DNA from 3 places in the Xenorhabdus sp. SGI 60 genome. Region 3 is predicted to be linked to each of the others. Evidence: predicted binding sites of a transcription regulator. Region 3 holds the regulator's gene; each other region holds the start of a gene.
The links. The regulator PurR, encoded in region 3, represses purine synthesis genes. The targets are predictions, from matches to a motif close to CANGCAAACGTTTGCNTG.

Region 1 (4,166 bases), 970 kb from region 3:
AACTTCACGGTCAAGAGCATTAATATCCAGTACTGAGTCAGAACCTGTTATCACTTGATACAGGGCTAGCAAATCATCGCGGCTGGTTTTTTCACTCAAAGATACCCCGACGGCACCAAAAATATCGGTACGCAAGTTAATTTGTGCTTTAGCCGCTCTTGCCAGTACCTGAGCCTTATCTGACACTTCAATCGCTAATGTATCAAACCATGTCTTATGACGTAGTGTGATACCCGCCTTTTGCAAACCCGCAGCCAGAATATCTGTCAGTCGGTGAATACGGTTAGCAATGCGCTTCAAACCTTCAGAACCGTGATAAACCGCGTACATGCCCGCAATATTGGCCAGTAAAACTTGCGAAGTACAAATGTTGGAATTCGCTTTTTCACGGCGAATATGCTGTTCGCGGGTTTGCATCGCCATACGCAATGCTCTGTTACCCGCGGCATCACGGGAAACACCGATAATACGGCCCGGCATGGAACGTTTGAACTCATCTCTGCATGCAAAGAAGGCGGCATGAGGGCCGCCATATCCCATCGGTACACCAAAACGCTGTGCAGAACCAAAGACAATATCGGCACCTTGTTTACCCGGTGCGGCCAATATGACCAATGCCATGAAATCCGCGGCAACGCTGACAATGATTTTACGCTCTTTCAGTGTTGCAATCAGGTCACTGTAATCATGGACTTCACCCGTCGTACCTACTTGTTGCAGCAGGACACCAAAGATCCCTTCCAGTTCCAGTACTTTTTCTGCTTTATCAACAATGACTTCAAATCCAAATGTTTCGGCACGGGTACGTACGACATCCAACGTTTGTGGATGAATATCATCGGCCACAAAGAAACGTTCAGCCCTTTTCAGTTTGCTGATCCGTTTTGCCATTGCCATCGCTTCTGCGGCTGCTGTGGCTTCATCCAGTAGTGAAGCAGAAGCCAGATCTAAACCTGTCAGATCAATGGTGACTTGCTGAAAGTTCAGCAAGGCTTCCAATCGGCCTTGAGAAACTTCCGGCTGATAAGGGGTATATGCAGTATACCAGCCCGGATTTTCCAGCAAATTACGCAAAATAACGGGAGGAAGAATGGCGGGTGAGTAACCCATACCAATATACGATTGATAACGCTGGTTCTGGCTCGCTATTGCTTTCAATTCAGCCAAAGCCTGTTGTTCAGTCACTCCTTCACCAACCGCAGGAACCTCTGATAATGCGATATCACGGGGAACGATTTTATTGGTCAGATCATCAAGAGAATTTGCACCGACTATCGCCAGCATCTCTATTTGCTGTTCAGCAGAAGAACCAATGTGGCGACGAATGAATTCACCTTGATGTTCAAGTTGGATTAATGTCTGAGTCATTGATGATAATTTCCTGAAACTCGCTATGCCTTTTATCTTTCAAGTGACAGTTTTGTTGTCTATCACTTGAAATCTATTGGCTATAAAAAACGACACAAAAAAAAGCCCCATTCACAATGTGATATGGGGCGATTCAAAATAATTACTCGTCTTCTTCCAAGAGTGACCGATAACTTTCGGCATCAAGCAAATTAGCGAGTTCACTCTCATCAGCTATTTTAACGCGGAACAGCCAACCTTCGTTATAGGGTTCACTGTTCACCAATTCGGGAGAACTTTCCAGGCCAGGGTTAACAGCGATAATCTTACCGCTGACTGGTGCGTAAATATCAGAAGCCGCTTTGACTGACTCTACAACAGCACAATCATCACCACTATTTACCTCTGTACCTATTTCAGGCAAATCAACAAAGACCATATCTCCCAATAACTTCTGGGCATGTTCGGTAATACCTACGGTATATTCGCCATTGTCTTCCGAGCGAACCCATTCATGTGATTCTGTATATTTCAATTCTGCTGGTACATGACTCATCGTTGCCTTCTCCTTGTTTGTATCACTCTACAAGTGGTTTTCCCATCCGCACAAAGCCCGGTTTAACAACCTGAACGGGCATTTCACGATTACGGATCTGGACAACCGCCTGTTCACCAATACCTTGCGGTACACGTGCAAGGGCTATACTAAATCCTAAGGTTGGGGAAAATGTTCCACTGGTAATTACGCCAGAACGCATTTCACCAGAATCACCAGTGAAGTTGACAGTTAAGCCACCACGCAATACTCCCTTTTCACGCATGACCAGTCCAACCAACTGATCAGTAACGGTTTCGCGTTGTCTTTCCAATGCTTCTCGACCTATGAAGTGACGGTCTTCCGGCTTCCAGGCAATTGTCCATCCCATGTTGGCGGCCAGAGGTGAAACAGTTTCATCCATTTCTTGACCATAAAGATTCATGCCCGCTTCAAGACGCAATGTGTCACGCGCCCCTAATCCAGTGGGTTTTACCCCTGCTGCCAATAACTGCTGCCAAAAGTCTGCCGCTTGTTCTTTAGGCAGTGCAATTTCATAACCTGCTTCGCCGGTATAACCCGTCGTTGCAATAAACAGATTTCCCGACTGGACGCCAAAGAAAGGTTTCATACCCGTTACCGCTTGCTTCTGTGCATCACTTAGCAATGATTGAACTTTGACTTGCGCGTTTGGTCCCTGGACAGCAATCAAGGCCAAATCATCACGCACGGTAATTTCAACGTCATATTTCTCAGCATGTTGGTAAATCCATGCCAAATCTTTCTCGCGGGTCGCCGAATTCACAACCATACGATAAGAATTATCAGTGAAAAAATAGACAATCAGGTCATCAATAACGCCGCCAGAAGCATTTAACATTGCGGTATATAGTGCCTTGCCCTGCTCGGTGAGTTTGGTAATGTCATTGGCCAGAAGATAACGGAGAAAATCACGACAATCTGGACCGTGTAGATCCACAATTGTCATGTGGGAAACGTCGAACATGCCGGCATCAGTACGCACTGTATGATGCTCGTCGATTTGTGAACCATAGTGCAGGGGCATCATCCAGCCATGAAAATCTACCATGCGTGCTCCGCATGCCAGATGTTGATCATATAGTGGGGTGTGTTTTGACATTATTTCCCTCTTTACGTTCTTGACATGAAAACATTCGTGACCTGAAAAAACATACGGCGCATTAACCGGCAGGTGTTGGATCATGAAGCAAAGAAGCGGTTAATCACGCAAACGATACCTTGGGATCAGAAGTTATCACTGAAACAGGAAATGAACCATAAAATAAATTAGTTGCATTGCTGTAGCAATCCGAAAAGACAAGTACTGCCATGCAGAATTTTTGTCTTATTTATTGCACAAAAACACTCGAAATTTTTATCAAATGGCAAAAAACAATCTTTTTAGATTGAAAAAAGGCTAAAACGTGAAGTAAACCAACTCAACACACCTTAGCCTGACATGAGAAAAACTAATTCTAATTCATGGGCTGAATTAGATTTTTTCAACCGAAGAGGTTTGAGCGATCAGCCAATCAGGCAAGTCATTGAGTCCCATTGCATGACGAAGCAATTGCGGCTTCATTCCCGGTAAGTGATCAGCCAATGTTAATCCAATTCCACGCAATAATTTTTTAGCCGGGTTATTTCCATCAAATAGCTGACGAAAACCCTGCATACCTGCAAGCATGACCGCAGCACTGTGTTTACGGCGACGTTCATAACGTCCCAAATAGAGATACTGACCGATGTCTTTTCCTTGCTGGTTTAAGCGGCTCAATTCACCTATCAGTTCCGCCACATCCATCAATCCAAGATTAACGCCCTGACCAGCCAGTGGATGGATAGTGTGTGCCGCATCGCCCAAGAGCGCCAATCGATGAGCGGCAAAATTGCGGGCATAACGCCCCGTCAATGGGATAGTTTGTCGATCACTGATCAGTTTGCATTGACCAAGACGCATATCAAATGTCGCGCTTAATTGCCGATTAAACAGCGCCGATTCCATAGATTTGCGCTGTTGTGCAGATTCAGCCGGTAGTGACCATACAATCGAACATAAGTAAGGATCGGGCAATGGCAGGAAAGCCAATATTCCATCACCGTGGAAAACCTGACGTGCAACACCTTCATGAGGCTCCTCAGTCCGAATTGTCGCGACCAATGCATGGTGTTCATAATCCCAGAAAGTCAGTGGAATATCGGCATGTTGACGCAACCAAGAATGGGCACCGTCTGCACCAACGACCAACCGTGAAGTCAGCAT
Region 2 (4,166 bases), 670 kb from region 3:
GGTTTTAACATCATTCCCAGTAACATAGTTGTAACGCTGAATAGCAAAAAAGCCAGAATGATATGATGTGTGCCAAATAACTCGTTGCCAACCCAATGATTCAAACTATCAAACGATATATTCCAACCAAAATTCAGGCTGCTGATTGAGAGATTGATACCATTGGCAGACATCAATATGCCCGTCAACGAAGAACTAATCACAAATGCAATCGAACCCCAAACCCTTACCTTGCCATAATCAAAGGTAAACTGCTTTTGCCATGTTCCCGCCAAAGCATCTGATAAGGGAACTAGTGGTGAGAAGAATAAGTTGAAACCAACCATGACAAAGAAAAGCCATACCCAATAGCTACCGAATGCAAAACCAATAGCGAAAAGCAATGCCAATAATGAGAGGAGACGCAATGCATTAATTAATTTAGCGGGGTTTTTCACCGTAGGAGAGATAACCAGACTACCGACAAAACGAGCTACCATGCCAACACCTAGCAAAATACCTATCATTGAGGCATCAATGCCTTCACCTTTTAACCAGACAGACCAAAAAGGCAAGAATATACCGTAGGAGAAAAAATAGGTGAAATAGCCCAAGCCCAACCAAAATGTCGATGGAACAACCATCCAAATGCCCCCGTTTTTGATACAAAAAACCCGCTCAAAACTAACGTTATGAGTCGGGCTTATTACTAAACTACATCTTATTTAAATTAGGCGTAAACCGGATATTTTGCGCAGATGTCCAATACTTTTTGCTTAACGCGTTCAATGGTTGCTTCATCATTGATGTTATCCAGCACATCACACATCCAGCCCGCCAGCTCGCGAGATTCGGTTTCTTTGAAACCACGACGGGTAATTGCCGGTGTCCCAATACGGATACCAGAGGTGACGAATGGGCTGCGTGGATCGTTAGGAACACTGTTTTTGTTCACAGTGATATTGGCACGTCCCAAGGCCGCATCAGCATCTTTACCCGTAATGTCTTTGTCCACCAGATCCAGCAAGAACAGATGGTTTTCGGTTTTGCCAGAAACCACTTTGTAACCACGTTGCAAGAATACGTCTACCATCTCTTTAGCGTTCTTGGCGACTTGTTGTTGGTAAGCTTTGAATTCAGGCTCCATCGCTTCTTTCAATGCAACGGCCTTACCGGCAATCACATGCATCAACGGGCCACCCTGGGAACCCGGGAAGACAGAGGAATTCAGTTTCTTGTAAAACTCTTCATCGCCACCCTTCGCCAAAATCAAGCCACCACGTGGGCCAGCCAATGTTTTGTGCGTTGTTGTTGTCACAACGTGTGCATGAGGTACTGGGTTTGGATAAACTCCTGCGGCAACCAGACCCGCTACGTGAGCCATATCAACGAACAGATAGGCACCGACTTCATCCGCAATTTCACGCATCTTCGCCCAATCGACAACGCCAGAATACGCAGAGAAGCCACCGATGATCATTTTAGGCTGATGTTTTTGCGCTTGATTACGAATATCGTCGTAATCGATTTTGCCATTTTCATCAATACCATAAGGCACGATGTTATAAAGTTTACCAGAGAAGTTAACCGGAGAACCGTGAGTCAGATGGCCACCGTGCGCCAGGTTCATCCCTAAAACCGTATCGCCGGGTTTTAGCAGTGTCATATACACCGCAGCATTTGCCTGAGAACCAGAGTGTGGCTGGACATTAGCATAATCTGCACCAAACAGCGCTTTTGCGCGGTCAATCGCAAGCTGTTCAACCACATCGACATACTCACAGCCACCGTAGTAACGTTTACCCGGATAACCTTCCGCATACTTGTTAGTAAGCTGAGAGCCTTGTGCCTGCATTACTCTTGGGCTGGTGTAGTTTTCAGAAGCAATCAATTCAATGTGTTCTTCTTGACGACAAACCTCCTGTTCCATCGCTTGCCACAGTTCGGGATCGTAATTCGCAATATTCATTTCACGCTTTAACATTGGGTTCTCCTGACTCAGCTACATCTCTAAAAAAATACCCCTGAGGGCCAGAATGGCACACAGTGTAAACTCTTTTTATCGAATGAGATAGTCTTGACAAAATAAATTACGCAAACGTTTGCATCAAGTGTTAGTGGTCGATTAGCAGTTAAATAACGGGTTGTTTTGCTAATGATTACGGATTTATTACTGATATTTGTGATCCTGATCGGGATCAACAATAACAAAACCACTATTTTTTTGATTTAAAGAAAGATAATCCTCTTTTCTTGAGCTGGCATATTCCCAAACTCTATAAGTTGCATTTAAAATGCAATTTATAAATTTCAGCATTATGTGAGAAAATTTCAGGAGATCCCCATGCTAGATAATCAGGTTATCGCAACCATAAAATCGACCATTCCACTAATTATTTCTACAGGCCCTCAGCTCACTGCACATTTTTACGAACGTATGTTCAAGCACCATCCTGAATTAAAAGATATTTTTAATATGAGTCACCAGATCAATGGTGATCAGCGTGAAGCCCTTTTCAGTGCCCTTTGTGCTTATGCTGGCAATATCGATAACCTGCCGGCGCTCTTACCTGCCGTAGAAAAAATCGCCCATAAACATGCCAGCCTTAACATTCAGCCTGAGCATTATCAAATTGTAGGTACGCACCTGCTGGCGACCATTGATGAACTATTTCATCCCGGTGATGACGTTCTCAACGCTTGGGAAAAAGCCTACAACATATTGGCTAATGTCTTTATCAATCGGGAAGAGGAAATCTATCAAGGCGGTGAGTCTCTGGAGGGCGGTTGGCGTGATCTGCGTCAGTTCCGTGTTAGCCGGAAACAACCACAAAGTGATGTCATTACTAGCTTTGAGTTTGTGCCTGTTGATGGTGGCAAGGTCATGGATTACAAGCCAGGGCAATATTTGGCGATCTATATAGAAGATCCAACACTTGAAAACCGTGAAATCCGCCAATATTCACTGACCGCCGCGCCAAATAGCACCAGTTATCAAATTGCCATTAAACGTGAATCTCAGGGCAAGGTTTCAAACCACATGCACGATAAAGTACAAGAAGGGGATATTGTGATGCTGGCAGCACCACACGGTGATTTCTTCCTTGACGTGCAATCTGATACACCAGTGACGCTGATTTCTGCCGGGGTTGGTTTGACACCGATGATGAGTATGCTGCAATCCTTGCATAACCAGCATCATATTGGCTCAGTAAATTGGTTCCATGCCGCAGAGCATGGTGGTCATCACGCTTTCGCGAATAACGTGAATGAGATTTCCCAGTCCATGCCTAATCTGTATTCACAAGTTTGGTATCGTGAACCCAGAGACCTCGATCAGAAAGGCGTACATTATCAACATACCGGACTTATGGATTTGTCTCTCGTGCGAGACGCAATAGCGGTAGAAGGGATGCACTTCTATTTCTGTGGGCCTGTGGCTTTCATGCAACATATCGCCAAACAGTTGCTGGCAATGGGCATTGATGAACAACATATCCATTATGAATGTTTTGGCCCACACAAAGTCATTTAGTACGGTTTTCTAATACACCCGAATTCTGGATAACAAGTTAAACTAAAAGCCTGTTCCAGGATCAATATTTTTGACTAATAAAATGTCGATCTAAAAAAGAACAGGCTATGGACAAATTAGTTGAAGTTTTTGTGATGTCGATGATTTTTGCCACTTTAGTAAAATAACGAGATGCTCGACTTTTTATGATGAGTTGAAATGACATAGCCGCTCCTTTATAACTTTAAATCGCCAAAAATAGAGAAATAAAGGAACAAAAGGCTATGTCACAGCAAGATTTTATCATTTGGGTGTTTTGTTGGGTAGACGATAATTTAACGGCGTTACAGCAAGGCACACGATTACGAAGCCGGGGGCACCCACATAAATGAGCGATGCCGAAGTCATCACGATGGAAGTGATTGGTGAATTCTTAGGGTTTTCAACAGATAAAGGGATTTGGAAATACTTTTTTGACCACTGGCGCGAGTGGTTTCCGGGACGGGCTCACGCGCCAATTTTGCTAAACAGGCGGCAAATCTTTGGGTTGTCAAACAAAAGCTGCAAGAGCAGCTGGCGACGTTATTGGGTGTGCTCGACAGACCGGTGCATATTATCGACGGATTTCCCCTGCCCGTCTGTGGATTCAAAAGAGCGAAAGGCAGCGCCAACT
Region 3 (4,166 bases):
AATAACGTAAAGAAAGAAACTACCTTTTTATCGGCATGGGTTTCGATATTGGTGCGTTTATTGGTCAGAAAAAATGTTGGTATTAACAGCAAGATCGCTACGATCATTAAAACAAGGAAAATGATTCTCCAACCATTATGCGTTAATAACCATGCGCCCAACAAAGGAGCAAGAGCAGGGGAAAGAGCAACCAAAGGCATGATCATGGCAAAAACACGTTTGGTACGCTCTGCATCATATCTATCGACGACTAAAGCCTGCCAGGTCACCGCAGCAGAACAAACACCAACCGCTTGCATAAATCTCAATACCAATAACTGGATCGGGTCTGTTATCCAAAGCATACCTAAACAACTAATGGAAAACAGGAATAGGCCGATAATAAGAACAGGTTTTCTGCCCAAACGGTCAGACAATTGACCCCATAAAAGTTGGGCAAAAGCAAATCCGGCAAGAAAAATGCTAAGGCTCGCACTGATGGCGTTAGTTGATGTACCTAATTCTGCTTTCATTGTATCAAAAGCGGGCAGATACATATCAATGGCCAAATAGCCTAGCATGCTTAAGCCTGCGAGATAAGACATAAATGGAAGGGAGTTTTTATTTGTTGTCATTGTGTTAATAATTAGGTTTTGTAGTGGAGTGAGTAAGGAAATATTTGGCTTATTTTATATAGCATGATTTTTACTTGTGAAACGGTAATATTTGCACCATGCTGTGAAAAAAATTGAAAGGAAGATATATGTGGTCTGAATACTCTCTGGAAGTCGTTGATGCTGTTGCCAGAACAGGAAGTTTCAGCGCGGCTGCATCAGAACTCCATCGTGTGCCTTCTGCTGTCAGCTATACGGTAAAACAGCTTGAAGAATGGCTGGCAGTACCTCTGTTTGAACGTCGTCATCGTGATGTCGATTTAACGGAAGCGGGGGCAATTTTTGTCAAAGAAGCGCGTTCTGTTATCAAAAAAATGAATCACACTAGGCACCAGTGCCAACAGGTTGCCAACGGTTGGCGGGGGCAATTTAGTATTGCGGTTGATCAGGTAGTAAAACCAGAACGAACGCTTCGGCTAATTTTGGATTTTTATCGCCATTTTCCAGATATTGAGTTACTTATCTATCCAGAAGTTTTCAATGGCGTATGGGATGCTTTGGTGGATGAACGAGTGGATGTCGCCATTGGCGCGACACGTGCTTCCCCCGTGGGCGAGCGATATAGCTTCAGGGATATGGGGTTTATGCCTTGGCTGTGTGTAGCCAGTCCTGAACACGAACTGGCAGTAATATCGGAAAAATTGAATGATGATCAAATGCGGCCTTATCCCAGTTTATGTCTTGAAGACACCGCGCGCAGCTTACCTAAACGTGATACATGGGCTTTGGATAATCAGCGGAGGTTGATTGTTCCCGATTGGGATGTTGGATTAAGCTGCTTGATGGATGGATTGTGTGTAGGCATGGTGCCCAAACACCGAGCGCAACCGCTGATCCGTAAAGGCAAGCTGATTACACTTGAACTTGAACAACCATTGCCTGACAGCCCATGCTGCCTGACATGGTCGCAAAAAAGCCATTCACCGGCATTAAGCTGGTTACTTGATTATCTGGGGGATAGCGAAACGCTTAATGCCGAATGGCTGCAAGAAAATTAACTGTCAGCGGCGATAATCGATAAAAGGTCCATCTGCAACTGAGCGCCGTTCAACAAGGCGTGGGTGGACTTCGATAGTTTGAGCATCCTCACGTTTATTGACGATCCTGTCCAGTAGCATTGAAAAGGCCATTTGCCCTAAACGCTCTTTGGGTTGGTGGATGGTTGTCAATGCTGGCGTAAAATAGCGGGCATTACGAATATTATCATAACCGATGATTGAAATGTCTTGTGGAACGCGCAATCCCAACTCATCGGCTGCACAAATTGCTCCCATAGCCATGACATCTCCACCACAAAAAACAGCGGTTGGGCGATGTTTTTGATTCAGGATCTTGTACATAGCTTGATAACCGGACTCAGGTTCAAAATCACCTTGTACAATCCACTCATCCCGAATAGCGATATTGGCTTCTTTTAGTGCTTTGAGGAAACCTTGATGGCGGCCCCCCCCCGTATTTCTTGCCAATGACCCAGGAATAGATGCAATATCACGATGACCACGTTCAATGAGATAACGGCCAGCCAGGTAACCACCATGAAAGGCATTATCAATAATTGCATCGGTAAAATCGCCTCTGGATTCTCCCCAATCCATGACCACCATAGGAATATTACGATAGCCTTCCAGCATACTCAAAAGTTGCTCAGGGTATTCTGAACACATTACCAGCAAACCATCTACCCGTTTTTGCGCCAGCATTGCGAGATAAGCTTTCTGTTTATCAAGGTTGTTATGAGAATTACATAAAATCAGTGTATAACCTTTGCTATAGCAGCTATTTTCAACCGACTCTATGATCTCAGCAAAGTATGGTGCTTCACTTGATGTTGCCAGCAATCCAATGGATTTGGTGTGGTTAACTTTCAAGCTGCGGGCAACGGCACTGGGAGAATAGTTCAATTCTTTAATAGCGGCCCAGACTGCGGCCTTGGTATCTTCGGCGACGAAACGGGTTTTATTGATAACATGGGATACGGTTGTGGTCGAAACACCAGCGCGTTTAGCCACATCTTTAATCGTTGCCATGAAAAAAGGACTCCTGACCTTCTGGTCTAATTTATATACCCTTTATCTTTCTTGTCGGGTATAGCTATTTGTTAATCGTTTGCCAATATATTTATATACAGGGTGATGGTTGGCAATAATTTAGCGGTAAACCTTGAATTTTGTCTGATCTAGCTCAAAAGTGAAAGCAATAATCGATGCTATAAAGAGTATGGATTAAATATCGCGGTAGGGTTTTTCGATATATGGAAAATAACTGCTTAAAATTTAGGATGTTGAGGTGTCTTAATTTTCACATTGAGGATGTTCTATGGATACAGATCTGAAGCTGGGATTGTTGGCTGCCTGTAGTGCATTAATCATGATTGTTTTTCTGGCAAGCCTCTGTCTGATCTGATCAAGATCTAAAAGAAGAATTTGTAGTCTCACTTACATTAAGGGCGGGTTCTCCGGCATGCGGAATTCCGCGAATGAAGGAAAACCTGCCCTTATTATTTCAGGTTAGTATAAGAATGAATCTTATTAAGCCAGGTTTTCTTCAACAAATTTCCAGTTTACCAGAGCCCAGAAGTGCTCCAAATATTGAGGGCGTGCATTGCGGTAATCGATGTAATATGCGTGCTCCCAAACGTCAACAGTCAGTACTGGCTTATCTTCGCCAGTCAGTGGGGTTGCTGCATTTGAAGTGTTAACAATAGCCAGAGTGCCATCAACTTTCTTGACTAACCAAGTCCAGCCTGAACCAAAGTTTTTCAGGGCTGCGTCGGTGAACTGCTGTTTGAACTCAGCAAAAGAACCGAAAGCATTGTTGATAGCATTTGCAACTTTTCCGGTGGGTTCGCCCCCACCATTTGGTGACAGGCTATGCCAGTAGAAAGTATGGTTCCAAACTTGTGCTGCGTTATTGAAAATGCCAGCTTCAGAAGTTTTGATAATTTCTTCCAGCGATTTTCCGGCAAATTCAGTATCTTTAATCAGATTATTCAGGTTTACAACATAAGCGTTGTGATGTTTGCCGTAGTGATATTCCAGAGTTTCTGCAGAAATGTGTGGTTCCAGGGCATCTTTGGCATAAGGTAATGCGGGTAATTCAAAAGACATTGCATGCTCCTTTTTAATATCGGGTTTTTGGCTCCGCAAACCATGGCTTAGACACTAACCATGGGCAGGGCAAATTTAAGCTTATTATCGTGTTACTATTTTGATAATTATCTTAACAACTTTTCTGCTAAATAACAGGGAAAAAGATGCTATTGAGCTGCGAACTGGTGCAGAACTGAACTTAACATGGATTAGATACAGTCAGTTGGAATGAAAATAACTGATGATCAATTGCTGCAAATCATGGCAAAAATTTGCCATATAAAGTTCACGGTAGAAAAATTAGCGTAGAAAGTGGTATTCTGAATCAATCTTTATCTTATGCTGATAAATAGCGCTTGCAGTTTTTAAGGAAGCAAATATGACGAACATTAATGCAAATACTAACACGGTTACTGATACAACG

Region 1: the regulator PurR is predicted to act here: its motif matches at 3,128-3,145, upstream of gcvT (glycine cleavage system aminomethyltransferase GcvT).
Region 2: the regulator PurR is predicted to act here: its motif matches at 2,071-2,088, upstream of glyA (serine hydroxymethyltransferase).

Annotation. Positions count from the first base shown of each region.
Region 1 is NZ_CP196860.1:935,616-939,781, reverse strand. Features, by position in the region: gene gcvP (aminomethyl-transferring glycine dehydrogenase) at 1-1,368, opposite strand, end outside; gene gcvH (glycine cleavage system protein GcvH) at 1,511-1,903, opposite strand; gene gcvT (glycine cleavage system aminomethyltransferase GcvT) at 1,926-3,023, opposite strand; gene ubiI (FAD-dependent 2-octaprenylphenol hydroxylase) at 3,396-4,166, opposite strand, start outside.
Region 2 is NZ_CP196860.1:1,232,617-1,236,782, reverse strand. Features, by position in the region: gene ACSJJG_RS06065 (3-phenylpropionate MFS transporter) at 1-623, opposite strand, end outside; gene glyA (serine hydroxymethyltransferase) at 710-1,963, opposite strand; gene hmpA (NO-inducible flavohemoprotein) at 2,324-3,514, shown strand; partial or broken gene ACSJJG_RS06050 (IS982 family transposase) at 3,778-4,166, shown strand, end outside.
Region 3 is NZ_CP196860.1:1,902,945-1,907,110, forward strand. Features, by position in the region: gene punC (purine nucleoside transporter PunC) at 1-614, opposite strand, end outside; gene punR (DNA-binding transcriptional activator PunR) at 743-1,651, shown strand; gene purR (HTH-type transcriptional repressor PurR) at 1,655-2,680, opposite strand; gene sodB (superoxide dismutase [Fe]) at 3,182-3,760, opposite strand; gene ACSJJG_RS09140 (Grx4 family monothiol glutaredoxin) at 4,122-4,166, shown strand, end outside.